Regions from separate parts of the Pseudonocardia sp. Ae717_Ps2 genome, predicted to be linked through region 1. Evidence: predicted binding sites of a transcription regulator. Region 1 holds the regulator's gene; each other region holds the start of a gene.
The links. The regulator LexA, encoded in region 1, represses DNA repair genes until DNA is damaged. The targets are predictions, from matches to a motif close to CGAACACGTGTTCG.
Positions count from the first base shown of each region.

Region 2: the regulator LexA is predicted to act here: its motif matches at 4,157-4,170, upstream of dnaB (replicative DNA helicase).
Region 3: the regulator LexA is predicted to act here: its motif matches at 4,878-4,891, upstream of recA (recombinase RecA).

Region 1 covers NZ_MCIS01000001.1:4,045,967-4,055,813, forward strand. Annotated here, with positions in the region: gene Ae717Ps2_RS18520 (vitamin B12-dependent ribonucleotide reductase) at 1-1,522, opposite strand, end outside; gene nrdR (transcriptional regulator NrdR) at 1,664-2,155, opposite strand; gene Ae717Ps2_RS18530 (hypothetical protein) at 2,782-3,618, opposite strand; gene Ae717Ps2_RS18535 (hypothetical protein) at 3,782-4,006, opposite strand; gene lexA (transcriptional repressor LexA) at 4,249-5,007, shown strand; gene Ae717Ps2_RS36225 (hypothetical protein) at 5,036-6,118, opposite strand; gene hflX (GTPase HflX) at 6,154-7,644, opposite strand; gene dapF (diaminopimelate epimerase) at 7,699-8,568, opposite strand; gene miaA (tRNA (adenosine(37)-N6)-dimethylallyltransferase MiaA) at 8,565-9,539, opposite strand; gene Ae717Ps2_RS18565 (hypothetical protein) at 9,536-9,847, opposite strand, start outside.
Region 2 covers NZ_MCIS01000001.1:5,798,803-5,808,649, forward strand. Annotated here, with positions in the region: gene Ae717Ps2_RS26775 (SDR family oxidoreductase) at 1-733, shown strand, start outside; gene Ae717Ps2_RS26780 (BlaI/MecI/CopY family transcriptional regulator) at 865-1,227, opposite strand; gene Ae717Ps2_RS37470 (dTDP-4-dehydrorhamnose 3,5-epimerase family protein) at 1,612-2,130, shown strand; gene Ae717Ps2_RS26790 (DUF3040 domain-containing protein) at 2,302-2,640, shown strand; gene dnaB (replicative DNA helicase) at 2,717-4,126, opposite strand; gene rplI (50S ribosomal protein L9) at 4,769-5,215, opposite strand; gene rpsR (30S ribosomal protein S18) at 5,230-5,466, opposite strand; gene Ae717Ps2_RS26810 (single-stranded DNA-binding protein) at 5,521-6,060, opposite strand; gene rpsF (30S ribosomal protein S6) at 6,072-6,386, opposite strand; gene Ae717Ps2_RS26820 (deoxyribonuclease IV) at 6,693-7,460, shown strand; gene Ae717Ps2_RS26825 (hypothetical protein) at 7,508-7,831, opposite strand; partial or broken gene Ae717Ps2_RS35485 (glycosyltransferase family 87 protein) at 8,439-9,443, opposite strand; gene Ae717Ps2_RS26835 (transglycosylase domain-containing protein) at 9,575-9,847, opposite strand, start outside.
Region 3 covers NZ_MCIS01000001.1:1,376,591-1,386,437, forward strand. Annotated here, with positions in the region: gene Ae717Ps2_RS06670 (ATP-dependent helicase) at 1-3,430, opposite strand, end outside; gene Ae717Ps2_RS06675 (hypothetical protein) at 3,505-4,026, opposite strand; gene Ae717Ps2_RS37230 (hypothetical protein) at 4,196-4,363, shown strand; gene Ae717Ps2_RS38110 (hypothetical protein) at 4,373-4,534, opposite strand; gene Ae717Ps2_RS06680 (DUF3046 domain-containing protein) at 4,612-4,806, shown strand; gene recA (recombinase RecA) at 5,066-6,118, shown strand; gene Ae717Ps2_RS40245 (regulatory protein RecX) at 6,121-7,377, shown strand; gene Ae717Ps2_RS06695 (hypothetical protein) at 7,406-8,557, opposite strand; gene modA (molybdate ABC transporter substrate-binding protein) at 8,910-9,707, shown strand; gene Ae717Ps2_RS06705 (alpha/beta hydrolase family protein) at 9,715-9,847, opposite strand, start outside.

The sequences.
Region 1 (9,847 bases):
GGGCCTCGGCGTTGCGGGCGTAGCCCTCGTACGGACCGACGACACCGGCGAGCTCGGCGGAGCGCTTGTACGCGGCACCGGTCATCAGCGAGGTGATGGACCCGGCGAGCGCGCGGCCGCCCTCGGAGTCGTACGCGTGGCCGGTCGCCATGAGCAGCGCGCCGAGGTTGGCGTAGCCGATGCCCAGCTGGCGGAACTTCCGGGTGGTGTCGGCGATCGGCTCGGTCGGGAAGTCCGCGAAGCAGATCGAGATGTCCATCGCGGTGATGATCAGCTCGACGGCCTTGGCGAAGGTCTCGGCGTCGAACCGGTCGTCGGAGTCGAGGAACTTCAGCAGGTTCAGCGACGCGAGGTTGCAGCTGGAGTTGTCCAGGTGCATGTACTCCGAGCACGGGTTCGACGCGCTGATGCGGCCGGACTCCGGGGTGGTGTGCCAGTCGTTGATCGTGCCGTCGTACTGGATGCCCGGGTCGGCGCAGTTCCAGGCCGCCTCGGCGATGCCGCGGAAGAGCTTGCGGGCGTCGACGCGCTCGATGACCTCACCGGTCATCCGGGCACGCAGACCGAAGTCGGTGCCCTCCTCGACCGCGCGCATGAACTCGTCGGTGACGCGGACGGAGTTGTTGGCGTTCTGGTACTGCACCGAGGTGATGTCGGAGCCGCCCAGGTCCATGTCGAAGCCGGCGTCGCGCAGGACGCGGACCTTGGCCTCCTCCTTGGCCTTGGTCTCGACGAACTCCTCGATGTCGGGGTGGTCGACGTCGAGGACGACCATCTTCGCCGCGCGCCGCGTGGCGCCGCCGGACTTGATGGTGCCCGCGGAGGCGTCGGCACCGCGCATGAACGAGACCGGGCCCGAGGCGGTGCCGCCCGAGGACAGCAGCTCCTTCGACGAGCGGATGCGCGAGAGGTTCAGGCCGGCACCGGAGCCGCCCTTGAAGATCAGGCCCTCCTCGCGGTACCAGTTCAGGATCGACTCCATGGTGTCGTCGACCGAGAGGATGAAGCAGGCGCTGACCTGCTGCGGGCTGGCGGTGCCGACGTTGAACCACACCGGCGAGTTGAAGCTGAACACCTGGTGGATCAGCATCCAGGTCAGCTCGTGGTCGAAGATCTCGGCGTCGCCCTCGGTGGCGAAGTAGCCGTGCTCGAGACCGGCCCGCTTGTAGGTGCCGACGACCCGCTCGACGAGCTGCTTCAGGCTCGACTCACGGGTGTCCGAGCCCACCGCGCCGCGGAAGTACTTGCTGGTGACGATGTTGGTGGCGTTGACCGACCAGCTGCGCGGGAACTCGACGCCGCGCTGCTCGAAGTTGACCGTGCCGTCGCGCCAGTTGGTCATGACGACGTCGCGGCGCTCCCACTCCACCTCCTCGTAGGGGTGGACCCCTTCGGTGGTGAAGACACGCTGGACGGTCAGGCCGGGCGCGCGCTTGGCGCCGGTCTTCCCGCGGCTGCGCGCCGGCTTGGTAGCCGCGCTCTCACCGGTGTCTGTCGTCGGGCCCCCGACGGTCTCGGTCATGCATGCCTCCGCACTTGTCACCGTGTACCACCCGCGCGCTGGGGTGCGCGGACGGTCTTCCCCTCCGGTACGACCTGCGACGACGGCCGGTACCGGTCGCCCCCTCGCGGGGTGCGCGCCGGACCCGTGCCGCCGAGCGGCTCACCCGTCCCGGTTGTGGCCGGCCTCGTCGTCGGCTGCTTCCCCGGCAGCCGCCGAACGCAGGTCGGCGATCTCCTTCTCGAAGTCCTCGATGGAGGAGAAGGAGCGATAGACGCTCGCAAATCTCAGGTACGCGACCTCGTCGAGCTCACGCAGCGGCCCGAGGATCGCCAGTCCGACCTCGTGGCTGGGAAGCTCCGCCGCCCCGCGTGCCCGCACGGTCTCCTCGACCCGGTGGGCGAGCTGCTGCAGGTCGTCCTCGTCGACCGGCCGGCCCTGGCACGCCCGCCGAACCCCGCTGACGACCTTCTGTCGACTGAAGGGCTCGGTCACCCCGCTGCGCTTGACGACGGCGAGCACGGCCTCCTCGACCGTGGTGAACCGGCGTCCGCACGAGGTGCAGGACCGGCGCCGACGGGTGCAGGTCCCGTCGTCGGCGGTCCGTGAGTCGATCACGCGGGAATCCGGGTGCCGGCAGAACGGGCAGCGCATGGACGCTCACACCCTCTCCCGTAACGTTCCGGAAACTCTCCGCAGCAATCCATCCCCCCAACCAGTGGCGGAACAACGTCAATGTAACCCCTACATCTAGGGGTCCGCCATCCCGGGGCCCACGCCGCGCCGAGCTTCGCCCGATCGGGATCCGAGCGTTGCACACCACGTTCCGCGACCGGCTCGTCGCCGACGATCATGGAGGGGGACATCGGCGCTGGTGGCGCCGAGGAACGTCACGCGCGGCGCCGTCCGTCGCGCCGCGGGGACCGCGACCGGCGGCCACCCGATGCGGGGACACGCCCTGCCGACGCGCCCGGCGGCTCACCGCCGACGATCCGGCGACATCCCGGCGACCGCCGCCCGACATCCGCGTGCCGGCCCGGCGCATGCCGTCACCCGATGCGACGCCGACACGGCGCCGGATCGCTCCACACCGTCACCGCACCGCCACCGCCGTGACCACGGTCGCCGCGCCGGCACCGCACCACGGCACGCCCGACCGGCTCCGCCCCGGGAGCCCGACACGTCGGCACCGCACCACTGCATGACCCGGGCCGGACACGCCGGCACCACTCCGGGCCACCGGCCCAGCCCACGAGACCGCACCGCGGCCCCGACACTCCTCAGCGCACGGCACCGACCGACGGCACGGCGGCCGCGGGGGCGTTCCAGCCCGCCGCCGCGTCGCCCAGCAGCCCGAGCGCCACCACCGCGGTCGTGGCGCACAGCAGCACCGCGACCCCGGTCAGGAACCGCTCCAGGCGCCCGCGGACCCGGCTGCGGGCCGGGCGGGGGCGGGCCGGGACCAGGCAACGCCGGTCCAGCGGACGGACCGTGCGCGGCGCCGGCACGGCCACCGACCGCGGACCGGACGGCGCCGCGACCCGGGCGGGCCGCACCAGGGTCGCCGTGGAGCCCGGCGCCGAGGTGGTGCAGCGGGGCGTCCGGACCGCGACGTTCGGACCACCGGTGACGCCACGCGGGACCGCCGGACCGACCGGTGCCGCGGTCCGGGCCGCACGCCCGTGAGCCGTCGGACCGTGAGCCGTCGGACCAGGCGCCGTCGGACCGGACGTCGGAACACCGGGCGCCGAGACACCAGGCACCGGGACACCAGGCACCGGGACACCAGGTACCGGGACACCAGGCACCGGGACACCAGGCACCGAGACACCGGCTGCCGAGACACCGGACGCCGTGGCGCGCCGGGAACGGGCGGCGGGGTGCCGCGCGACCGACTCGGTCAGTGCGCGCTCCCGTGCACCGTGGGCGGCCCACCGGTGCGCGGCGCGCGCGACGGCCGACGAGCCGGCACCGGCCGGACCGGCCACACCCTCCGCCGCCCGCACCCGCTCCCGGGCGGCGCGCCGGGCGCGCGAGGTGGGGGTGCCGGGCGCGGGGGCACCGGTCAGGCAGCCGACCGCGCCGTGGTCGCGGATCCGCTCGTCGAGCTCTCGCATGGTTCCTCCTGCCGTCGGACCGCCCGTCCCCCGGGCGGTCTCGTCTCCCCCGCTCCCGACCGGCCCTTCCCCGAGCCCGGTCGAACGGGCGTACGAGCGGTGTAGCACCCGACACCGACAACAACCGCGTCTCCGCAGGTCACCGCACGTGCCGGAGACGCTCTCAGCGTGGCGCGCCGACCGCGGGCGGCACGGCCGGGCCGTGGGCGGCGACGTCGGCGACCACCCCGAGCGCGACGACCGCGGCCGCCGAGGCCAGCAGGACACCCACCGCCGCCACCACGCGGCGCACGGGACCCGGCGTCGGTACGGGCCGCACCGCGCCGGCCGCGGTGCCGACCGGAGCCCGTCCGATGACCGTCATACCCCCGATGACCGCTGCGTCCACGATCGCCACCCCCACTGCCGTTCCCGCTGCCGGTCGCCCCGCGCGGCCGGACGGCGACGCGGACGGCATCCGATCGAACCAGACCGATCGAACTGGTGTTCGATCGAACGCCTGTGCGATGTTCTACCACCACGGCCCGACGGAATCCACGACACGCCCCGGGCGACTTCGAACGCATGTTTGGCGAACGGGCCCGCGACGGCTAGGGTCGTCGCCGTAAGTACCCCGAGGAGGCGAATGCGATGGCAGCGGACGACACCGGACACGGTGGTCCCGGCGTGACCGGCACCGCCGCGGACCGGGGATCCGCGACGGTCCGGGAGTTCCCCGACCCCGCGACCGACACCCGCGGCCTGACCCCGCGGCAGAAGAAGGTCCTGGCCGTCATCCGGGACTGGGTGGACCGGTACGGCTACCCGCCCAGCGTCCGCGAGATCGGTGACGCGGTGGGCCTCACGTCCACCTCGTCGGTGCACCACCAGCTCCGGACCCTGGAGCGCAAGGGCTTCCTCCGGCGCGACCCGAACCGCACCCGCGCGGTCGACGTCCGCAGCCCGGAGCAGATCGCCGGCACCGACGGGTCGGACTCCGACGCCGACACCGCCGAGCTGCGTTCCGCGCGGCCGGCGCCGGCGTTCGTGCCGCTCATCGGCGACATCGCCGCCGGTGGCCCGATCCTGGCCGAGCAGGCCGTGCAGGACGTGTTCCCGCTGCCGCGCGAGATCGTCGGCGAGGGCACGCTGTTCCTGCTCAACGTCAAGGGTGACTCGATGGTCGACGCCGCGATCACCGACGGCGACTGGGTCGTCGTGCGTCAGCAGCCGGTGGCCGAGCAGGGCGAGATCGTGGCCGCGATGATCGACGGCGAGGCGACGGTGAAGACGTTCCGCCGCAAGGACGGGCACATCTGGCTGATGCCGGCGAACGACGCCTACGACCCGATCCCGGGTGACGACGCGTCGATCCTCGGCCGCGTCGTGGCGGTCCTGCGCCGCCTCTGACCTCCTCGGCGGCGCCCGGTTCCCGCGGTCAGCGGGACCGGCGGCGCCGTCCGTGCAGGGACATCGCGACGGCACCGGTCACCAGCAGCACCGCGAGCACCGCCGCCCCGCCCGCGGCGGGCAGCCACGACGGGTACGTGCGGTACTCCGGCACCTCGGCGGGCTGGGCCACGACCGGTGCCCGTGGGCCGGTCGCCGCGGGCACCGCGCCCGGGACGACGGTGATCGCCGCCGCGGTCGGGCCCCGGGCCTCGCTGCCGGAGTGCAATGCACCCCGGCCGTCCGGGGCGATCGCCTCGCCCTGGGCCTCGTCCGGCAACGGCACCGGCAGTGGTGCCCCGCCCAGCGCCGCGACCAGCACGTCGGCCGTCGCCGGTCCGCCGACGGGCAGCGGGAACACCCAGGCGTCGGTGTAGGTCCGCAGCACGGCGGCGCGTCCGCCGTCGGCCCCGGTCGGTGAGACCCCGCCGCCGGTGATCGTGCGGGATCCGGCAGCCCCGAGCGGCCCGCCACCGGTGCCCGACCAGGGCAGCACGACCTGTGCCACCCGACGCAGCGGGACCGGGCCCCCGCCCTCGCGCAGCGGTGCGTCGGGTCGGTACACCCCGGCGGCCCCGGTGGTCTTGTCCACCAGCAGGGGCACGCCGTCGTCGCCGACCAGCAGCGCCTCGACGTCGCGCGGACCGTCCGGATAGTCCAGGTCGTACACGCGTGGCGGCCCGGCCGGGGGCAGCACGACGAGCCGGACCGAGCCACGCTGTGCCCCGTTGTCACCGGTGTCGGCGAGCCAGAGATCCCCGCCCGGCCCGAGCCCGAGGTCCTCGACGTCGGTGACCGGGACGTCGGCCTGCCGGGTTCCGGTGACTGCGCAGCCGGACGGGTCCAGGGTGAACGTCCGCGCGGTCCCCCCGCCGTCGACGATCGCGTGGTACCGCTGCGGGGCTCCGCCGGGCGGGCCCTGCGCGACCAGCCCGGACAGCTCCGCCAGCCGCGGATCGTCGACGGTGCAGACCGGGTGCGCCCCGGGCGGCGGCGCGGCCGCACCCGTGAGCGCACCGGCCAGGCAGAGGACAGTGGTCAGGCAGACGACAATGGTCAGGCGGCGGGCCACGACCCCCGGACGCGGCCGCCCACCCGGCCGCCCATTCAGTGGCCCGCTGCCGTCGCCGGCAGGTCGGCGCCGGTCCCGATCGGGACGGCAGAGCCCGCCACCGCGAACGGCAGCACCGCGGTGCCCAGCTCCGGCTTCACCCGCGCCCGGATCCGGGTGCCGTCGGCGGTGTGGGACTCGGCGAGGATCTCGCCGTCGTCGTGCAGCCGCGCGACCAGCGCACCCTCGGTGTAGGGCAGCAGGAGGTCGACCTCGTAGTCCGGGCGCGGCAGGCGCTCGGCGATGTGCTCGCGGAGCCGGTCGATCCCGGTGCCGCTGTGTGCCGAGACGAACACGGCGTCCGGCTGGGCGTGCCGCAGCCGGGCCAGCGCGAGGTCACCGGCCGCGTCGATCTTGTTGATCACGAGCAGCTCGGGGGGCATCGTGTCGCCCGCGGCCTCCCCCACCTCGACGAGCACCTGACGGACCGCGGCGATCTGGTCGTCGGGCAGCGGGTCGGACCCGTCGACGACGTGCACCAGCAGGTCGGCCCGGGCGGCCTCCTCCAGCGTGGAGCGGAACGCCTCGACGAGCTGGTGCGGCAGGTGCCGCACGAACCCGACGGTGTCGGTGAGGGTGTAGTCGTGCCCGTCGGGCGTCTGTGCCTTGCGGGTGGTCGGGTCCAGCGTCGCGAACAACGCGTCCTGCACCAGAACCCCGGCGTCGGTGAGCTGGTTGAGCAGGCTCGACTTGCCCGCGTTGGTGTAGCCGACGATCGCGACCGAGGGGATCTCGTTGCGGCGACGGCTGCCGCGCTGGGTCTCGCGGACCTGGCGCATCGCACCGATCTCGCGGCGCAGCTTCGACATCCGCGCGCGGATGCGGCGCCGATCCAGCTCGATCTTCGTCTCACCGGGGCCACGGCCACCGATACCGACGCCGCCCGCGGCCCGGCCACCGACCTGCCGGGACAGCGCCTCACCCCAGCCGCGCAGCCGCGGCAGCAGGTAGGACAGCTGCGCGAGCTCGACCTGGGCCTTGCCGTCCCGGGAGCGGGCGTGCTGGGCGAAGATGTCGAGGATCAGCGCGGTCCGGTCGATGACCTTGACCTTGAGCCGCTCCTCCAGCTGACGGAGCTGGCCGGGTGACAGCTCGCCGTCGCAGATCACGGTGTCGGCGCCGGTGGCGCGGACGACCCCGAGCAGCTCCTCGACCTTGCCGGAGCCGATGAACGTGGCCGGGTCCGGGCTGGAGCGGCGCTGCACGAGGCCGTCCATCACCTCGGAACCGGCGGTCTCGGCGAGGCGGGCCAGCTCGGTCATCGAGTTGTCGGCCTGCTCGGCCGTGCCCTCGGTCCAGACACCGACGAGCACGACCCGCTCCAGCTGGAGCTTGCGGTACTCGACCTCGGTGATGTCGGTGAGCTCGGTGGACAGCCCGTGGATCCGGCGCAGCGACGTGCGCTCCTCCAGGTCGAGCTCGCCACCCGTCGGAACCGGGTTCGACGTGGAAGGGGTCACGGAGGGGTGCGTGTGGGCATCAGTCATCTCGCCCCCATCCTCCCACGTCGCGGGACTCGTGTCCGCCCCGATTCGCGGGCCTCAGGCGGGAGCGTCCCACCACGCACGGTCCAGCTCGCCGGAGGCGAGCAGCACCGCGGGGCCGTGCAGCGTCGTGGGCCCGGTCCGCTCGTCGGTGCCGGCCTCCACCGTCACCCGCAGCAACCCGCCCGGAACGGTGACCTGCACGTCCCCGGCGGTGTGCCCGGCGTGCCGCAGCGCGGCCACGGCGGCCGCGACGGTCCCGGTGCCGCAGGAGCGGGTCTCCCCCACACCGCGTTCGTGCACCCGCATCCGGATGCGGCCGCCGTCGGCGGGGCCGTCCAGCGGGGTCAGGAACTCGACGTTCACCCCGTTCGGGAACAGCGCCGGGTCGTAGGAGGGCGCGCGGGTCAGGTCGAGGGTGTCCGGGTCGGCCGCGGTGACGCAGGCCAGGTGCGGGTTCCCGACGTCGAGGGCGATGCCGTCGAAGCGCGCGTCGCCGCTGGTGGCGACCGACGCCGGGCCGACGCCGACCGTCCCGAGCCCGACCGAGACCCCGTCCGGCCCGACGGCGGTGTCGAGCACCCCGTTGCGGGTGCCGACCGGGCCACCCGTGGCCCAGCCGCGCTCGTGCAGGTAGCGGGCGAACACACGCAGGCCGTTGCCGCACATCTCGGCGAGCGAGCCGTCGGCGTTGCGGTAGTCCATGAACCACTCGACGCCGTCGACGGGCTCCCCGACGCCGGGCTCACCGGCGAGCTTCGCCCAGCGCACGACCCGCAGCACCCCGTCCGCGCCGAGGCCGCGGCGGCGGTCGCACACCGCGGAGACCCGGGCCGGGGTGAGGTCGAGCGCGGCGTCCGGGTCGGGCAGCACCACGAAGTCGTTCTGCGTGCCGTGCCCCTTGCTGAACGCGATGCCGCCGGTCATGCCACCAGCCTACGAGCGAGCACCGCACGCGCCGAGGCCACCAGGTCCGGGTCGGCGCCGTCGAGCCAGTGGATGCGCCGGTCCCGGCGGAACCAGGAGCGCTGGCGGCGCACGAACCGCCGGGTCGCGCGGACCGTCTCCTCCCGGACGACGGCGAGGTCGGGGTGGTCGGGGTCGCGGTCGAGGGCCTCGATCACCTGCCGGTAGCCCAGCGCGCGGGACGCGGTGCGGCCGTGGGCGAGCCCGCGCGGGAGCAGCGCGCGGGTCTCGTCGACCAGGCCGTCGTCGAGCATCCGGTCCACCCGCAGCGCGACCCGCTCGTCGAGCTCGGCGACGTCGCGGTCCACGCCGAGCAGCACGGCGTCGTAGCGGGGGACGCCGGCACCGGGCAGGGTCGCGCGGAACGGCCTGCCGGTCAGTGCGATCACCTCCAGCGCGCGGACGATCCGCCGGCCGTTCGAGGGCAGCACCTGCTCGGCGGCGACCGGGTCGGCCGCGGCGAGGCGGGCGTGCAGCGCGCCGGACCCGTCACGTTCCAGCTCGGCCTCCAGCTCGGCGCGCAGCTCCGGGTCGGTGCCGGGGAACTCCAGCTCGTCGAGCACGGCCTGCACGTAGAGCCCCGAGCCGCCGACCAGCACCGGGGTGCGCCCGGCGGCGCGCAGCTCCTCGATGACCGCGCGGGCCGCCCGCTGGTAGGCCGCGACCGAGGCGGTCTCGGTGACGTCGAGGACGTCGAGCTGGTGGTGGACGACGCCGCGCCGCTCGTGCGGGGCGAGCTTCGCGGTGCCGATGTCCAGACCGCGGTAGAGCTGCATGGCGTCGGCGTTGACGACGTCGCCGTCCAGCGCCAGTGCCAGCTCCAGGCCCAGGTCCGACTTCCCGGTCGCGGTCGGCCCGACGACGGCGACCAGCGGCGGTGCGGCCGGTGCCGGCGCGGCCGGCGGTGGTGCAGCCGGTGGTGGCGCGCTCACGCCGGTTCCCACAGCGCCACGTGGTAGGCGACGCCGTAGGGCATCGAGGTGTGCCGGTGCGCCGCCGTCCAGGAGCGCCCGCGCGCGGCACCGGCCAGCACCTGCCACGGCGCGCGGCCCGAGGCCCAGAGCGCGGCGGCGCCGTCCGGGTCGAGCCGGGCGAGCGGCTCGGGATCACCGGCGTCGAACGCGGCGGCGACGACGGCGTCGAACGCTTCGGCCCGGCCGTCGAACCCGCCGGGGGCCTTCGCGGTGTGCTTGGCCGCGCCGTCACCGACGACGAGCAGCCCCACCCCCTCGCCGGCCAG
Region 2 (9,847 bases), 1.8 Mb from region 1:
GGTGCCGGACCCGCCGGAGGGCCTGATCGGCTACGACCGGGCCGTCGAGCTGGCTCTGTCCCGCATCACCGACGGCGAGGTGGAGACCCGCTGGTCCGGCGCGACCGTGGAGAACGTGCCGTCCGACCCGCTGCCGAGCGATCCGGACTGGGCCGGCGGCGACGTCTACCTCGACGAGCGCGAGCAACCCTGCAACGCGACCCCGGAACGGCTGTGGACGGTCATCGAGGGCATCGGCGGCGAGCGCGGCTGGTACTCGTTCCCGCTGGCCTGGTCGGTGCGCGGCTGGATGGACCGCGCGGTCGGCGGTGTCGGGCTGTCCCGCGGCCGTCGCGACCCACACGACCTGCGCACCGGCGACGCACTGGACTGGTGGCGGGTGGAACGGATGATCGAGCCCGGCGGGCCCCGCCCGGCCGGCAGCGACTGCGGCCCCGAGGAGGGGCTGCTGCGGCTGCGCGCGGAGATGAAGGTGCCCGGCCGGGCCTGGCTGGAGATGTCGGTGCGCCCGCGTCCGGGCGGGTCGGTCTACCACCAGCGCGCGGTGTTCATCCCGCACGGCCTGGCCGGTTACCTGTACTGGTGGTCGGTCGCGCCGTTCCACGGGATCGTGTTCGGCGGGATGGTCCGCAACATCACCCGCACCGCCGAGCGCGACGACGACGGCCCCGCCCCGGCGAGCCGCCGTCCGGCCTGGCTGCGGTCCCGCCCGCAGCGCGACCGGGCGGCCTGACCCGCTCCGGTCCGGGACCCCGACGCCGCCGGCCCCGGTCCGGACCGGACCGGTTCGGCCCCGGGAGGGCGGTGTCGGCCGCACTCGCTCCGCAGGGCGATGTCGGCCGCGATCGGGGGCCGGGGGCGGTGTCAGCCGCGGTCGGGGCTCTGGAGGGCGGCGCGCAGCACGGCGGACTCGCGCTCGGTCACCGAGCGCGCGAAGTGCAGGAGGACCGCCTCGGTGTCGCCCGGACCGTCGAGCAGGTCGCGCAGGGCACGCGCGGTCTCCTCCTCGCGGCTCGCGGCCGGCGTGTAGAGGTAGGCGCGACCCTCCAGCTCACGTCGCACCCAGCCCTTGCGGTGCAGGTTGTCGAGCACCGTCATGACGGTCGTGTACGCCAGCGGACGGGCCGGGGCCAGACGGGCGCGGACGTCGCGCACCCGGCACGGGCCCACACCGCTCCACAACACGTCCATCACGGCGGCCTCGAGCTCGCCGAGTCGACCACGCATGTCCCCTCCCCGGTCCGAGGGTAACCGCAACCCCCCATGCTCCCCCGATCGGTGACCGCGCCTCGGCGGTCGGACGCTGTGTACACGGGTCCACCAACGCGTACACGGCGCGGCCCCGGGCCGAGCACGACCGTGCCCACGCAGCGCAACGGTCTCGGCACCACGTACCCCGCGGCGGGTACTCGCCCGGCACATTCGCTCGTCGCGGGCGTACCGGTAGCGGTAACAGGTACGGCGCCCGACTGCCCGCTGTGCACTCGATCGGAGCAACGCGGACTCGCGCTGCGTCACCGGGACCGGGGCCGCTCGTTGTCACCTCCGGTACCGCAACCGCAGCCCACCGCGCGCCCGTCGCACGCGGTGACCGGACCCGAGGGAGGTCGAGTGGACGTCGTACGGACCGTGGTGCCCGGCGCGCTGCTGCTCGACCCGACCGCGACCGGCGCCTCCGGACCGGACCTCGCCCCCTTCACCGTGCGACGACGGCGCCGCCCCGCCCAGGACGCCGTGCTCGGCCTGTTCGGCCACCCCGGCGACGCGATGCTGCTCGGCGTCCCCCGTGGCAGCGGCTACGCCGTCGTCATCGACGCCCGGCCGGACGGCGGCACCTTCGGCAGGCTCGCCGTCGCCCTGCTCGAGGGCCCGCAGCGGCTGCTCGTCCCGCCGGGCTGCCTCTACGGCGTCCAGTCCGTCGCGAGCGGGACCGTCGTCGAGCTCCGCAGTGTCACCCGTCTCCCGCGGCGGGAGCGCTTCGACGTCGACCCGGACGACCCGGACCTCGCGGTCCGCTGGCTGCGCCCCCGACCGTCCCGGACACCGGGAACCGCACGCTCCTGGGCCGCCCTGATCGCCCGCCTCGGCGCCCCCGCAGGCCCCCGCCGGGACCGCGTCTCCCTCTGGTGACCCCGGGCGCCGCCCCCCGGTGTGAGGACGGGCGCATGTGAGCCGGTCGGCCCGGTCGCCGAGATCACGAATCGGTCACGTAACGTCGGTACCAGGCCGGATCGACGACGCCCCGTGCCGGACGGCGGCACGACCGTGTCTGCCGGGACACGGACGCGAGGGGTTGCCGCGGTGCTGAGCGAGCGTGAGAACCGTCGGCTGCACGAGATCGAGGTGCAGCTGCGCCGGACCGACCCGCAACTGGTCCGCCGGATCTCCGCGCTGAACACCGCGCTGCACGCCCCGGCCCGGCACGGCGGACGGCTGCTCGCCGGGTTCGCCCGCGACCGGCGCACCGTGCACGGCTCGGGGCCGTTCCCGACGATGCTGCTGGGGATCGCGCTGGTCGTGCTGCTGCTCGGCGCCGTGCTGGTGAGCGTGCCGGTCGTCGTCGCGGGGATCGTCGTGGCCGCCCTCGCGCTGGCCGTCGCGGCCACCACCGGTCCGCAGGCGCGGCCCGGCACCGCCTGACCGGCCATCCGTACACCGGCCCACCCGCACGCCGGCACGCACCGGGCCCGGGACGCACGGCGCGTCCGGCCCGGCCTCAGCCGTGGGCGAGGTCGGAGAACCGGCTGTAGTGCAGCTGGTGGGCGACGGTGATCGTCGTGGTGGGGCCGTTACGGTGCTTGGCCAGGATCAGGTCGGCCTCACCGGCACGCGGGTCGTCCTGTTCGAACGCGTCGGGACGGTGCAGCAGCACCACCATGTCCGCGTCCTGCTCGATCGAACCGGACTCACGCAGGTCCGACAGCATCGGCCGCTTGTCCGTGCGCTGCTCGGGACCACGGTTCAGCTGGCTCATCGCCACCACCGGCACCTCGAGCTCCTTGGCCAGCAGCTTGATCTGCCGGGAGAACTCCGAGACCTCCTGCTGACGTGACTCGACCTTGCGGCCCGAGGTCATCAGCTGCAGGTAGTCCAGGATGATCAGCTTCAGGTCGTAGCGCTGCTTCATCCGGCGCGCCTTGGCCCGGATCTCCATGAGCGTCAGGTTCGGCGAGTCGTCGATGTAGAGCGGCGCCTCGGAGATCTCCGACATCCGCCGCGCCATCCGCGTCCAGTCCTCGTCCGACATCCGGCCGGCGCGCATGTCGGCCAGCCGGATCCGGGCCTCCGCCGAGAGCAGACGCATGACGATCTCGGACTTGCTCATCTCCAGCGAGAAGAACGCGCTGGTCATGCCGTTCTTGATGGAGCAGGAGCGGGCGAAGTCCAGCCCCAGGGTCGACTTGCCCAGACCCGGACGGGCCGCGACGACGACCATCTGGCCCGGGTGCAGACCGTTGGTGACCTGGTCGAGGTCGGCGAAGCCGGTCGGCACGCCCGTGGACTGGCCGCCCCGGGAGGCGATCGCGTCGATCTCGTCCATGGTGGGCTGGAGCAGCTCCTCCAGCACCGTGTAGTCCTCGGTGGTGGTGCGCTCGGTGACCTCGTAGACCGCGGCCTGGGCCCGGTCCACCGCGTCGTCGACGTCGCCGCCGTCGGCGCCGTGGTAGCCGAGCTGCACGATCCGGGTGCCCGCCTCGACCAGCCGACGCAGGACCGCCTTCTCGCCGACGATCTCGGCGTAGTACGCCGCGTTCGCCGCGGTGGGCACGGTGGCGATGAGGGTGTGCAGGTAGGGCGCGCCGCCGAGGCGGACCAGCTCACCGCGCCGCTGCAGCTCCGCCGAGACGGTCACCGCGTCCGCGGGCTCGCCACGGCTGTAGAGGTCCAGGATCGTCTCGTAGACGGTCTGGTGGGCTGGCCGGTAGAAGTCCTCCGGCTGCAGCACCTCCACGACGTCGGCGATCGCGTCCTTGCTCAGCAGCATGCCGCCGAGCACCGACTGTTCGGCCGTGAGGTCCTGCGGCGGCTGACGGTCGAACGTCGCGCTCTCGCCGGATCCGGACGCCTTCTCGCCGTCACGGACCGCACGGGGCTTGTTGCCGGGACGATCGTCCGTCAGAGCCATACGCAGCGTCACCCCCGGTGGACACAGTACCGAACGCACGTTCGACGCGCGAGTGGTGCTTACCGCCCACTCGCGACCGTCGTCGGTGATCTGCCGGCCGGCGTGGTGCCCGACGGACCGCGGCGGGCGCGACCCGGGGAGCACGGCGCTCGCGTACCGGCACGACCGACAGTAGGTCGGCCGCAGGGCCCGTGGCGAACCGGCCTGGTGATCGAATTGGGGATGAACTGTGCACGGATGCCGCCCGTCCCGGGACCGTGCTGGGGACAACCTGGGGACAGCATCCCGGAACGGGCCGTATCCGCAGGTCAGAGGCATACTCACAGCTGTGGACAACTTTGCTCTGGCGTGTCGTCGCACGCCGCGTACGGGCGTGTCGGAGCGCCCGGCGGGCCGTTCACCGCCCGGCGCGTCCACAGGCCCGCCCGACGAGTGGATCGTCACCGGGCGGCGTGTCGGCTGCGTGACAAGGCATCCCGGTGCGGGGTCATTCGATCGGTGTCGATCGTCCACCCGGGACTGCGCACCGTGTCCGTGGCGCCCGTACGGCCGACTCCGGACACGCGAAAGGGCGGGGTCCGGAGCACATGGCTCCGAACCCCGCCCTGATCACGCTCGGTGGTCGTACGACCACCGAGCCGCTCAGCTCGCGACGACCGCGATCGGCAGCTCGGTGGTGACCTCCGGGTGCAGGCGGACCTGCACCTGGTGCTTGCCCAGGGTCTTGAGGTGACCCGGGACGTCGATGCTGCGCTTGTCCAGCAGCGGACCGCCGGCCGCCTTGACGGCGTCGACGACCTGGGCCGGGGTGATCGAGCCGAACAGGCGGCCCGTGTCGCCGGCCTTGGCCGCGACGGTCACGTTGATGTTGCGCAGCTGCGAGTCGACCTGCTGGGCGTGGCCCAGGTCGCGGATCTCGCGGGACTTCTGGGCCCGGCGGATCTGCTCGACCTGCTTCTCGGCGCCACGGGTGGCGACGACCGCGAGCTTGCGCGGCAGCAGGTAGTTGCGGCCGTAGCCGTCCTTGACCTCGACGATGTCACCCGGGGCACCCAGGTTCGGGACGTCGGCGTTGAGGATGAGCTTCATGTGTCTCCCCTTCCTCAGCGAGCGGTCGAGGTGTACGGCAGCAGGGCCACCTCGCGGGAGTTCTTGACCGCGACGGCGACGTCCCGCTGGTGCTGCCGGCAGTTGCCGGAGACCCGACGGGCACGGATCTTCCCGCGGTCGGAGATGAACTTCCGCAGCAGACCGGTGTCCTTGTAGTCGATCAGCTGGGCCTTGTCCTTGCAGAAAGCGCAGACCTTCTTCTTCGGCTTGCGCACGATGGCCTTGGCCATGGTGGTGCTCCTGGAGATCGTCCTCCGCCCGTCACGGGCGGAGAGGTACGTGGATCAGAAGGGGGGCTCGTCGTCGGACGCGGCGCCACTGCCCGCGGGCGGGGCCGAACCCCAGGGGTCGTCATAGCCGCCGCCGGAGTTGCCTCCGCCGCCGGAACCGCCACCCTGTCGGGCGCCACCGCCGTCGTAGCCACCGCCGCCGCCACCGAAGCCACCGGAGCCTCCGCCCCGGTTGACCTTGTTGACCTTGGCGGTCGCGTAGCGCAGGGACGGGCCGACCTCGTCGACCTCCATCTCCACGACGGTCCGCTTCTCGCCTTCCTTGGTCTCGAACGACCGCTGGCGCAGACGACCCTGGACCACGACGCGCGCGCCGCGGGTCAGGGACTCGGCGACGTTCTCCGCCGCCTGGCGCCAGATGTTGCAGCGCAGGAAGAGCGCCTCGCCGTCCTTCCACTCTCCGGACTGGCGGTCGAAGGTGCGCGGGGTGGACGCCACGGTGAAGTTGGCGACCGCGGCGCCGGACGGGGTGAACCGCAGCTCGGGATCCGCCGTCAGGTTGCCCACGACGGTGATAACGGTCTCGCCGGCCATGACGGCTCCAATCAGCCGGCGGCGGGCGCCGGCGTGCGGGTGACGTCCTTGCGCAGGACCTTGGTGCGCAGCACGGACTCGTTCAGACCCAGCTGGCGGTCCAGCTCGGCGACGGTGGCGGGCTCCGCGGTGATGTCGAGGACCGCGTAGATGGCCTCGCTCTGCTTCTTGATCTCGTAGGCCAGGCGGCGCTTGCCCCAGACCTCGATCTTCTCGACCGATCCGCCGTCGTTCTTCACGACGGTGAGGAACTGCTCCAGGGACGGCTGCACAGTGCGCTCGTCCAGGCCGCCGTCGAGGATGACCATGACCTCGTAGTGACGCATGAGAACCACTCACCTCCTATGGACTCGAAACGGTCACGGCCCGGACGGCCGTGACAGGAGGTTCTCAGTGCACCCCGACAGTTTCCGGCGGAATGCACGGGACCTGCGGGGATGCCGGTACAGGCTAGCAACGGCCGGTCCGGCCCCGACCTGCGGGTACGGGGATCGCCGTGGCGGGTCCGGGTCGTGCCCGCGGGGGCGCCGGTCGCCGTACGGGTGCCCGGTCCGCGGCCTCCCGCGGGGGAGCGCCGCGGCGGACCCCACCGGCGGCCGAGGACCGTCGGGGGTCCTCGCTACCGTGCCCGCATGCAGATCGGAGCACACGTCCGCGACGCCGAGGACCCCCTGGCCGCGGCCGCCGAGGTCGGGGCCGAGGTGATCCAGCTCTTCCTGTCCGACCCGCAGGGCTGGAAGAAGCCGCCGCCGCACCCGCGGGCCGCGGAGCTGGCCGCCTCGGACGTCGCGGTGGTGGTGCACGCGCCCTACACCGCGAACGTCGCGTCCACGAACAACCGGATCCGCATCCCCAGCCGCACGATCGTCCAGCACCACCTGGCCGGGGCCGCCGAGGTCGGCGCGTTCGGGCTGGTCGTGCACGGCGGCCACGTCACGAAGGACGACGACCCGGCGGTCGGCGTCGACAACTGGCGCAAGTTCGTCGAGCGCCAGGCCGGTGAGCACGGCTTCGACGTGCCCGTCCTGATCGAGAACACCGCGGGCGGGGACAACGCGATGGCCCGCCGGTTCGACGCGCTGGGCCGGCTGTGGGACGCCGTGGGCGAGTTCGGCGTCGGATTCTGCCTGGACACCTGCCACGCCTTCGCCGGCGGCGAGGAGCTGGCCGGGATCGTCGACCGGGTCCGGGGGATCACCGGGCGGATCGACCTGATCCACCTGAACAACTCGCGCGACGCGTTCGACTCGGCCCGCGACCGGCACGCCAACATCGACGACGGCACGATCCCGCCGGACGAGCTGGCCGCCGTCGTCGCGGCGGCGGGGGCGCCGGTCGTGGTGGAGACCCCGGCCGAGGGGCAGGCCCGCGACATCGCGTTCCTGCGGGAGCACACCTGAGGCGGGCTCGGGCGGTACCCGCGAGCCGGCGTGAGCCCCGGGGCGCCTCAGCGCCAGGCGAAGACCGGCTGCTCCAGGTGTGCGACCCGGGTGGGGCGCCCGTGCAGGACGACCTCGCGGAACTGGTGGAGCACCGCGCCGGTGGGGGCGTGGACGAAGCGGCCGAACAGCGGCACCTGGATCGCCGGGGCGTCGGACTCGGGGATCGTGAGGAACCGCGGCTCGTGGTCGATCTCGGCCAGCGGCGGGCGGTACAGCTCGGCCACCTCGTCCGGGTTCGGCGTCGGCTCGCCCGCACCGCCGGCCCACAGCACGACCGGGGTGATGACGTAGCCGGATCGGGTCGGGTAGTCGTCGAGCAGGCCGAGCACGCGGTCCGGACCGAGCTCGAGTCCGATCTCCTCCCACGGGATCGCGCCGGGGGCGGGCCGCCCGGGACGGCCACGGCTGGGGTGCGGCCGCGCGAGTTGCCCGGCCGGAGCCGGTGGACCGGGTCGCGCCGTCCGGACCGGTGGCGCCGGGTCCGCCGCCGTCCCCGCTCCGGCGCCGCCCGCTCCGTGCGGGCACGGCCCCGGCGGACGCGGCGGCGGGCACTGGGGGCGCTGCAGCCCGGGAGGAACGTGGGCCGACCGGCCACACTGGCTCCGGGTCCCGGCCCGGGTCGGTGCCGGGCCGCAGGATCTGCCGGACGACGAGCACGCACAGGGCGACGACCACGGCGTCGCGGACCAGCACCGTCACCAGGAAGGGCTCGGGGGGCAGCCCCTTGTTCGCGACGCCGAGGTACTGGTACATCCGCGGCACCCACACCAGCGCGTCGACGGTCATCCACGCCAGCAGCAGCCGCCAGCGCGGCAGGGCGAGCACCGCGAGCGGGACCAGCCAGAGCGAGTACTGCGGGCTCCACACCTTGTTCAGGAGCAGGAACGCCGCGACCGTCAGGAAGGCCAGCTCGGCGACCGCGGGCGGCCGCGGAGCGCGCAGCGCCAGAGCGGCGATCGCGACGAACGCCAGCGCCATGAGCACCGCGGTGACGGTGTTGAGCACGGTGGGGGACTGCCCGTCACCGAGCGGGCCGTCGAAGCCGGACCAGCCGGTGAACCAGTACAGCGAGTACCAGACCGAGTCCGGGTCGGCCGGGCGCGTGCGGTTGAGCAGGAAGAACTCGGCCCAGCCGCGGGGCCAGGCCAGCGCGACCGGGAGGTTCACCGCCACCCAGGCGAGGACCGCCGCCCCGATCGTCCAGGCGGCACGCGGGAGACCGCCGTCGTCGCGGCGTCGCCAGCCGACGAGCAGCACCGGCAGCAGGAGCAGCAGCGGGTAGAGCTTCGCCGCGCCGCCGATCCCGAGCAGCACCCCGGCCCAGACCGGCCGGTCCCGGCGCAGCGCGAGCAGCGCGCCGGTCGCGAGCGCGACGGTGAGCGTGTCGAAGTTGGTGAACGCGTGCACCACCACCAGCGGCGACAGCGCGACCAGCGCGGCGTCCCACGGGCGTTCCGGGCGGAGCATCAGCACCGCCCACACGACCACCAGCCAGGCCATGGCCAGCCAGATCGCGGTGACGTCGAAGTAGACGACGACGTCGAGCGCGGACGGCAGCGGCAGCCGCTCCGCCAGCCACTGCCAGCCGTCGGTCAGCTGCGCGTTGAGGTACTGGAACATCCCGGTGACGACCGGGTACTCCATGTACCGGGCGGTGCGGGAGCCGTCGGCGGCGGTCTCGAACCAGGCGTCGCGGTAGGGCACGGCGTCGTCGGCGAGACCCTCCAGCCCGTAGAGCGGGACGGTGTCGGAGTAGCACATCGCGACGTACTGGCGGTCGTTGCGCCAGTCCAGCGCGAGCGCACCGTCCGGGGTGCGGTACTCCTGCAGGCAGGCCGCCTTGCCCAGCCAGCCCAGCACCAGCACGACGACGGCGAACAGCAGCACCACCCGCAGCGGCGTCCACCACCGGGACCGTCCGACGAGTGCGTGCCGGCCCATCGGGCCGCCGACGACCCGACTGGCGGCGCGCGCCAACGGCTCGGTCCAGGTCGGGATGTCCCGGTCCCGGACGCCCGCCCCCGGCGCCTCGCGGGGGGCGGGCGGTGCGGCTCCGGGCCGGGCGCCTGCGGTCAGTTGTCGCCCCCGCGGCCCGGACGGTCCCGGCCCGCGTCGGAGCCCGGCTGACCGTCGCCGCCGCCCCCATCGCCCCCGTCGCCGTTGCCGCCGTCGCCGCTGTTGCCGTCGCCGGACGCGTCGCCCGAGCCGTCGCCCGAGGAGTCACCCCGGTCCGCGCGGTCACCCCGGTCGCCGTTGTCGCCGTTGTCACGGCCGTCGCCGGGCTCCTGGGTGGTGGTGGTCTGCTGCGCGTCGCCCTGCCCCGAGTCGTTCGAGACGGCACGCGC
Region 3 (9,847 bases), 2.7 Mb from region 1:
GCCGCTCGGAGCCCGACCGCACCTGCACGCCCTGCCACTGCGGCAGGAACCGCCCCAGCGCCCGCTGCTCGACGGGCTCGACCTCGTGGCGCAGCTTCGCAAGCGACGCGCGCCGCAGCCGGCGCAGCACCTCGGCGTCGCAGTACTCCGGCTCACCGCCGGACCCGGCGGGCACCGAGGCCTGCGGCCGCAGCTCGCCCTTCATCAGCCGCCCGGTGCCGGTGAGCCGTTCCAGCACCCCGGCGACCACGGCCACTCCCAGTCCGAAGCGACGGGCGAGCTCGGCGGCGGTGAACGGTCCGTGCGTACGTGCCCAGCGCAGCACGAGGTCCCCGAGCGGGTCGGGCACCGGCTCGGTGAAGGCCTCCGGCACCCCGACCGGCAGCGCCGTGCCCAGCGCGTCCCGGATGCGCCCGGCGTCCTCGATCGCGATGAAGCGCTCCTCACCGGCGATCCGCACCCGCAGCGCCCGGCGGTCGCGCTCCAGCTGCTCCAGCCACGCCGGGTCGACGCCGCGGGCCCGCGCGTCGGCCTCGGACAGGTCACCGACGAAGCGGAGCAGGTCCGCGGCACCCTCCACGTCACGGGCGTGCCGCTCCGGGTCGGTGCGCTGCAGCTGCCCCTCGATCTCGGCCAGCATCTCCGGGTCGAGCAGCTCCCGGATCGCCTCGGAGCCGAGCAGCTCCGCCAGCAGTGTCGAGTCCAGCGACAGGGCGGCCGCGCGCCGCTCGGCCAGCGGCGCGTCGGCCTCGTAGAGGAACATCCCGACGTAGCCGAACAGCAGGCTGCGCGCGAACGGCGACGGCTGCGCGGACTCGACCTCGACGACCTTGACCCGGCGCGCGGCGACGTCGCCCATCAGCTCGCGGAGCCCGGGCAGGTCGTAGACGTCCTGCACGCACTCCCGCATCGCCTCCAGGGTGATCGGGAACTGCTCGAACTTGCCCGCCACGCCCAGCAGCTGTGCCGAGCGCTGGCGCTGCTGCCACAGCGGGCTGCGGCGGCGCGGGTCGCGGCGGGGCAGCAGCAGCGCCCGCGCGGCGCACTCCCGGAACCGGGAGGCGTAGAGCGCCGAGTTCCCCAGCTCCGCGACGACGATCTGCTCGATCTCGCCCGGTTCCAGCAGCACGTCCTCCGCGTTCGGGACGACCTCGGTGCCGTTGTCGTCGACCGCGTCCGGCAGGCGCAGCACGATCCCGTCGTCCGCGCCCGACGCGCTCACCTCGACCCCGCGTCGCTCCCGCATCCGGGCCGCGATCGCCAGTGCCCACGGCCCGTTGACCTGAGCACCGAACGGCGAGTGCACGACGAGACGCCAGTCGCCCAGCTCGTCGCGGAACCGCTCCACCAGGATCGTGCGGTCGCTCGGCACGTGCCGGGTCGCCTCACGCTGCTCGCGCAGATAGGACAGCAGGTTGTCGCAGGCCCACGCGTCGAGCCCGGCCGCGGTGGCGCGCTCGCGGGCCTCGGCGTCGGCCAGCCCGGACATCTCGCGCACGAACGCGCCGACCGCCCGGCCCAGCTCCAGCGGCCGCCCGATCGACTCGCCCTTCCAGAACGGCATCCGGGCGGGCACCCCCGGCGCCGGGGTGACGATCACGCGGTCGTGGGTGATGTCCTCGACCCGCCACGACGAGGTCCCCAGCAGGAACGTGTCCCCGACGCGGGACTCGTAGACCATCTCCTCGTCGAGCTCACCGACCCGCGACCCGGCGCCGTCCGCGCCGCCCGGGGTCATCACGGTGAACAGGCCGCGGTCGGGGATGGTGCCGCCGGAGGTGACGGCCAGGCGCTGCGCGCCCGGGCGCCCGCGCAGCTCGTCGGTGACCCGGTCCCAGGTGATGCGGGCGCGCAGCTCGCCGAACTCCTCGGACGGGTAGCGCCCGGCCAGCATGTCGAGCACCGAGTGCAGCGCGGAGTCCGGCAGTGCTGCGAACGGGGCCGCCCGACGGATCGTCGCGGCCAGGTCGGACAGCTGCCACGGCTCCATCGCGACCATCGCGACGATCTGCTGGGCCAGGACGTCGAGCGGGTTCCGGGGATAGCGGGTGGACTCGATCGACCCGGTCGTCATCCGTTCGGCGACGACGGCGCAGGACACGAGGTCCCCGCGGTACTTCGGGAACACGACACCCTCGGACACCGCGCCCACCTGGTGCCCGGCGCGCCCGACCCGCTGCAGCCCGGACGCGACCGACGGCGGTGCCTCGACCTGCACGACCAGGTCGACCGCGCCCATGTCGATGCCCAGCTCCAGGCTGGACGTCGCAACGACGCACGGCAGCACGCCGGACTTCAGCTCCTCCTCGACCAGGGTCCGCTGGTCGCGCGACATCGAGCCGTGGTGGGCCTTGGCGACCGTCGGTGCGACCCCGCCGCCCACCCCGGACTGCCCGACCGCCTCGGCAGGGAACGCGCCCGGCGCGGTGTCGAGGTCGGCGGCCTCCTCCAGTGCGGTCTCCTCCAGTGCGGCCGCCTCCTGCTCGGCGGCGAGCTCGTTGAGCCGGGAGGTCAGCCGCTCGGCGAGCCGGCGGGAGTTGGAGAACACGATCGTCGACCGGTGCTCGCGCACCAGGCCGAGCAGCCGCTCCTCGACGGCGGGCCAGATCGAGGGCCTGCGTGCGGTGCCCGCGGCGGACCCGACGACCTCCTCGTCGGTGCTGCCCGGCGCGGGCCGCTCGTCGAGCGCGGCCAGGTCGGGCACCGGGACCTGGACCTCGACCCGGATCGTCTTGGGGATCGTGGGCTGCACGACCTCGACCGGGCGCGTACCGGACAGGAACGTCGAGACCTCGTCGACCGGGCGCACGGTCGCCGAGAGCCCGATCCGCTGCGGGGTGGCCTCGGTGATCTCCTCGAGCCGTTCCAGCGACACCGCCAGGTGCGCCCCCCGCTTCGTGCCGGCGACGGCGTGCACCTCGTCGAGGATCACGGTCGTCACCCCGCGCAGCGACTCCCGCGCGGCCGAGGTGAGCAGGAGGAACAGCGACTCCGGAGTGGTCACCAGCACGTCCGGCGGGGTGCGCTGGAACTGGCGCCGCTCGTCGGCCGGGGTGTCGCCGGTGCGCATCCCGACGGTGATGTCCGGCACCGGCTCGTCGAGCCGCTGCGCGGCCTGGCGGATGCCGGTCAGCGGCGAGCGGAGGTTGCGCTGCACGTCGACGGCGAGGGCCTTGAGCGGGGAGACGTAGAGGACCCGGCAGCGGTGCTTGCGTTCGGCGGGCGGTGGCGTCGCCGCGAGCCGGTCGAGCGCCCAGAGGAACGCGGCCAGGGTCTTGCCGGACCCGGTCGGCGCGACGACGAGGGCGTTGCGCCCGGCCTGTGCCGCGGACCAGGCGCCCTCCTGGGCCGCGGTGGGCGCGGCGAAGGCCCCCTCGAACCACTGGCGGGTGGCGGGGGAGAAGCCCTCGAGTGCGGTCACGCCGACCATCATGCGGGTGGGGTCCGACAGTCACCCGCCGAGCACCCGCCGAGCTCCCGTCGGACCGGGCGTGACCTGCGAGGTCAGCGGGCGGCGTCGGCCCTGGTACGGGGCCAGACCTCCGCGGCGTCCTCGGCCGGGAACTCCGCGACGACCGCCGCGACCGTCCAGACCATCGACGCCAGGAAGTCCACGCCCAGGGCGTCGACGTAGTGCGAGGTCTCGCGGGCGTCGGCCGGGTCGACGAGCGGGGCGATGGTGTAGCGCGCCCGGGCCGCGTAGCGCGGGCCCAGGTTCTGCCCGATCCAGGCCAGTGCCCGCTCGGAGCGGTCGTCGTGGTCGACCAGCGCGGCGCGGGCGGCGTCGTACCAGTCGGCCAGCACCAGGAAGGCCAGCGACCAGCCGGGCGGCGTGGTGTCCGGCGGCACGTCCCGGTCGACCGCGGTCAGCCGGCGCACGGCGAACCGGGCCGGATCGGGCCCCGGCGCGGCGAGCGTCTCGCGGACCGCCCCGGCCAGCACGTCGGACACCATGCGGTAGGCGTTCCGCAGCTCCGCGTCGTCCGCGCCCGCCGACCTGCGTGCGTTCGGGGTCGTCCCCGCCATGTCCACCGTCCTCCGCTCGTGTGGCCGGGCCGGAGCGTAACGCCCTGGCGCACGGCGGCCGTCGCACGGCAGCATCCGTCCGTGACCGCCGCACCCGACGCCGTCTCCCCGCCCCAGAACCCCGCGCAGCCCCGGCTGCTGACGGTTCTCGCGATGGTGCAGGTGCTCGGTGGACGTGGCGATGAACCTGGCCGGTGCCGCCGCCGGAATCGTGGCCGGGGTGCTCGTGACGGTGTCGTCCTACGCGCTGCTCGGCGCGGTGGCGGTCGTGGTGACGGTGCCGTTCCTGCTGGTGGCGGTGCGTTCGGCCGGTGCGGGACGCCCGGCGGCCGGCTGAGCGAGACCCTCAGCGACGGCGCTGGTGGAGCCACCAGCGCACCAGCACGACCAGTGCGGACAGCAGCGCGAGCAGGGACACGATCTGCCACGCCAGTGGCGAGCCGATGCCGGTCGTCGCGAGGACCTCGTCGGCGACGTCGACCGGGACGGTGGCGAGCAGTTCGGACATATCACCCAGGCTACCTGCTCCGGGGCGTCATCGGGCGGACGCCGCACGGAACGGGTGACCCGTCTACCCTCGCGGACGTGCGACTGAGCCACTTCCGGGAACTGATGGAGGGCGAGTTCGGGCCGGTGCGGGCGGCGTCGCTGTCCCGCGACCACGTCTTCTCCGAGCTCGGCGGCCGGACCGTCGAGCAGGCGATCGAGGCCGGCGTCGACCTGCGCCGGATCTGGCGCGCGGTGTGCGCGGCCTACGAGGTCCCACCCGCACGGCGGTAGCGGCGTTCCGGGCGGTCGTGCTGACCGCTCGGCTCCCGTGGGCGCCCGGTCGGCGTGTCGCGGTGTCGGATCGAACGCGTGTTCGTCTACGGTTCCGGCAGGGCTTGCGGTACCGGTCCTGCGGCGTGGTGCCGGACGAGTTGTCCACAGGCGCCGATCCGGGCCCGAAACTGTCAGGGGTACCCCATACCGTTGTGGTGTGCCTCCCCGAAAGACACCAGCAGGACCCGACCGTCGACCACCAGCGAGGAGTCAAGAGATGTCCGCTCCGGACCGCGGCAAGGCGCTCGAACTCGCCCTCGCCCAGATCGAGAAGAACCACGGCAAGGGATCGGTGATGCGCCTGGGCGACCAGGCCCGCGTCCCGATCAGTGCCATCTCCACGGGCTCCATCGCGCTCGACGTCGCGCTCGGCGTCGGGGGCATCCCGCGCGGCCGGGTCGTCGAGATCTACGGCCCGGAGTCCAGCGGTAAGACCACGGTCGCGCTGCACTGCGTGGCGAGCGCGCAGGCCGCGGGCGGTGTCGCCGCGTTCATCGACGCCGAGCACGCGCTCGACCCGGAGTACGCCAAGGCGCTCGGTGTCGACACCGACGACCTGCTGGTCTCCCAGCCGGACACCGGTGAGCAGGCGCTGGAGATCGCGGACATGCTGATCCGCTCCGGCGCGCTCGACATCATCGTCATCGACTCGGTGGCCGCGCTCGTGCCGCGTGCCGAGATCGAGGGCGAGATGGGTGACAGCCACGTCGGTCTGCAGGCCCGGCTGATGAGCCAGGCGCTGCGGAAGATCACCGGTGCCCTCAGCAACTCCGGCACCACGGCGATCTTCATCAACCAGCTGCGCGAGAAGATCGGCGTGATGTTCGGGTCCCCGGAGACCACGACCGGTGGTAAGGCGCTGAAGTTCTACGCGTCGGTCCGCATGGACATCCGCCGCATCGAGACGCTGAAGGACGGAACCGACATGGTCGGCAGCCGGACCCGGGTCAAGGTCGTGAAGAACAAGGTGGCCCCGCCGTTCAAGCAGGCGGAGTTCGACGTGCTCTACGGCGTCGGCATCTCCAAGGAGGGTTCGCTGATCGACGTGGGCGTCGAGCAGGGGATCATCCGCAAGTCCGGCGCCTGGTACACCTACGAGGGCGACCAGATGGGGCAGGGCAAGGAGAACGCCCGCAAGTTCCTCAAGGAGAACCCGGACGTCGCCGCCGAGGTCGAGAAGCGCATCAAGGAGAAGCTGGGGATCGGCGCGGTCGTCGACGCCGAGGAGACCAGCCCGGTCGAGCCCCTCCCGGCCCCGGTCGACTTCTGAGCGTGACCGGCGACCACGACGGGTCCGGAGGCACGTCCGGACGGGACGGTGCGGAGCCGACCGGGCCCCGCACCGTCCCGCTCGACGACCTGTTCGGCGTGACCCCGTCGGGTGCCGACGCACCGGATCCGCCTGCGATCCGGACCGTCGATCCGACCGGCGACGAGCCGGGGGAGCCCGCTGCGGAGCCCTCGTCCGTCCCCGGGTGGGACACGAGTCCGCATCAGGTCTCCTTCGCGACGCTCAGCGGCACCGACGGGTCCCCCCCGACGATCACCGACCCGTCGGCGGCCCGGCCGACGGATCCGGCGGCCGACGCTGCGACGGACGGGGTGGCGGAGCCCGCCCCGGTCCGCAGGCTGACCTTCGACGACCCCGCCCCCGGCCCCGCTGCGGGCAGCGGCACGGACGGTGGTGGCGACGGATCCGGCGCGCCCCGCGTGGTCTCGTTCGAGGAGCTCTCGGGACGGGGCACACACCGCGGCGGAGCCCGCCGCGACCGTGCGACCCCCCGCCGGCGCCCGACCACCGCAGCGGCCGTGACCGGTGCGGGTACCGCGGCGGCCACGACCACTCCGCACGCCGCGGCCGACCTGTCCCGGAGCACCGGACCTGCTGGGCCGGGCACCGAAGCGACGGGCACCGAGAAGACGGGCGCCGCCTCCCGTGGCCGTCGTCGCGGCGAGGGTCGTGGCCGGGGGAGCCGCCGGAGCGAGGAGCGCACCCCGCGCGTCGAGACACCGCAGGAGCAGGAGAGCCGCGCCCGCGACATCTGCCTGCGCCTGCTCACCGACCGCGCCCGCACGGTCAAGGAACTCGGCGACGCGCTGCGCCGCAAGGAGATCCCCGACGAGGTCGCGCACCGCGTCCTCGAGCGGTTCGACGAGGTCGGCCTCGTCGACGACCAGGCCTTCGCCGAACAGTGGGTCCGGTCCCGGCACCGTCACCGCGGCCTCGGCAAGCGGGCGATCGCGATGGAGCTGCACCGCAAGGGCGTCGACCGCGAGATCGCCGACGAGGCACTCACCGGCATCGACGACGCCTCCGAACGTGACCGGGCCCGTGAGCTCGTCGTGCGGCGGTTGCGGAGCCTGCCCGTCGGGAGCCGCGAGGAGCGGCAGTCCAGTGCCCGCAAGCTGGTCGGCATGCTCGCGCGCAAGGGCTACGGCCCCGGGGTCGCCTACGGGGTGGTCAAGGAGGAGATCGCCGCCGCCGGTGCGGACGCCGACGAGCTGGGTGAGGCCCCGCCCGAGGACTGACCCGTCCCCGGCGGGACCCGCCGGCCGGTCACGACCGCAGGTACCAGGCGAACCAGTCGCGCATCGTCGGCGTGAGGTAGTGGGTCGGCGGCACCTGCTCGGCCGGGAACAGCGAGAACCCCTGCGGGGCGTGCCCGGGCCGGTCGTGGAAGTAGGTCCCGCTGACCCAGGCCGGGTTGATGTCCAGCTCCATGCCGCGGACCACCCCCGCGTCGGCGAGCAGCCTGCCCAGCGTGCACACCGACAGGGCCGGCCCGGCGACGTAGACCTCGGTGCCGTCGGCGGTCACGCCGAACCCGGAACGGTGGACGAACGCGTTCTGTCCGATCGTGCTGCCCCACTCCGCGGTGCCGCCCGTGGCGCACGTCGGGTTCACCGCGCCGTCGTCGACGAGCGGGAGCAGGTTCTGCCGCACGCTCGCGACGTCCGGTCCCATCCCGACCTCGGTACCCCAGGCCCCGACGTCGGCCCGGCCGTCGGTGTGCAGGACCAGGCTGGCCTTGCCGGGCAGCAGCGGCGCGACCGTACGGCCCTCGGCGTAGTAGCCGTTGTGACTGGGGTCGGACAGCTTGAACCCGCCGTTGAACGCCACCGCCACCCCGTCACCGGCCCGTCCGGCCAGCGACGTCGACGCACGCCAGTGCCCGGCCGGCTCGCCGACGCCCGGATGCAGGGTGCCCCGCACCAGCGCGGGATCCATCCGCAGCACCCCGGCGAGGTAGGAGGTGTGGGTGTCGTCGACCCGCAGGGTGGTCACCTGCACCGCGGGCCGCCCGTGGTCGGCGACCACGGTCTGCCACACGCCCTCCCCGGGCAGCGGAGCACCGGCCGCGACCGGGGCGAGCGGCGGTGTCGTCGCCGGGTCGGGCAGCGCACCCGGAGCCCGCGGGATCCCACCGGCCGGGGTACCGCCCTCGGACGGCGCGTCCGCGGCGTACTGGAGCTTTTCCAGACCGGTCACCAGCCAGTTCAGCCCGTGGTCGCGGGCCCACTCGGCGGTCGCCTCGATCGGACCGGTCCCGGGGGGCGCGGCCAGGGTCACCGCGCCGATCCCGGCCCCCGCGCCGCCGAGCAGCACCACGAGCACCGCCAGGGCCGCGCCCGCCCGGCGCCGACGCCGGCGTCGCCGCGAGGGCCCCGACGCCGGAGCGATCTCGACGGTGGTCTCGACCGCGCTCATCGCCGCACCGCCGGATCCGGGGTGGCCCCGTCCCGCCCGCCGGTGGCCCCCGCCGTCGTACCCGGGGCCACGGCCCCCGGCGGGACCAGCGTCTCCAGCACCATGCGCCGTCGTCCTCCTGCGTCGTGGCGGCATGATCCGCCGCCGCGGTGGAGCCTTCCGGTCGTTGCGCAGAGCAACCCCAGAGAACGCTGAGCGATCACTGAGAGTCGGCGACCGGGCCACGGCGCGGAGAACCGGCCCTGCGTGCCGATCGGTGGTGTGCAGTGGGCGATTGCGTGCATAAGATGCCCGCCGAGCCGCAGTTCGTGATCCATGAACGGCGCGAGGTGTCGATCCCGGGAGGGTGTTCGTGAGGATCCGAGGACGAGTGGCCGGGGCCGCGCTGGCGGTGACGGCGCTGTTCGCAGTGGCGGGCTGCGGCGGGGGAGACGGTGACGGCGGGACCGCCGCCCAGCCGAGCGGGCAGGCGCAGGGCGGCACGCTGACGGTGTTCGCCGCGGCGTCGCTGACCGGCACCTTCGGTGACCTGGAGAAGAAGTTCGAGGCCGCCAACCCCGGCACCGACGTGGTGTTCAACTTCGCCGGGTCCTCGGCCCTGGCCCAGCAGATCAACCAGGGCGCCCCGGCCGACGTGTTCGCCTCGGCCGACCAGAACAACATGACCAAGGTGACCGACGCGGGCAACGCCCAGGGGCAGCCCGAGGTCTTCGCCACCAACACCCTGCAGATCGCGGTCGCGCCGCAGAACCCGAAGCGGATCGCGTCGCTGCAGGACCTGACGAAGCCGGACCTGCGGACGGTGGTCTGCGCCCCGCAGGTGCCGTGCGGCTCGGCGACGGAGAAGGTCGAGCAGGCCGCCGGCGTGGACATCAGGCCGGTCTCCGAGGAGCAGGACGTCAAGTCGGTGCTGCAGAAGGTCACCACCGGCAACGCCGACGCCGGGCTCGTCTACCGGACCGACGTCACCGCGTCCGGCGGGCAGGCGCAGGGGGTCGACATCCCGCAGGCGTCGCAGGCGGTCAACGAGTACCCGATCGTCGTCCTGAAGAACACGAGGAACGCCGAGCTGGCGCAGAAGTGGGTGCAGTTCGTGAACGGCGACGAGGGCCGTCAGGTCCTCGGGGCGGCCGGCTTCGGCGCCCCGTGACCCCGGGTCAGGGCGCGGGGACCGACACCCGTCCCACGAGCCAGGGGTAGGAGTCCGCCAGCGCCTGGGAGAACAGGTCGAAGTCGTGCCCACCCCCGGGCACGATCACCAGCCGGTTCTCCACACCGGCCCGGGTCGCC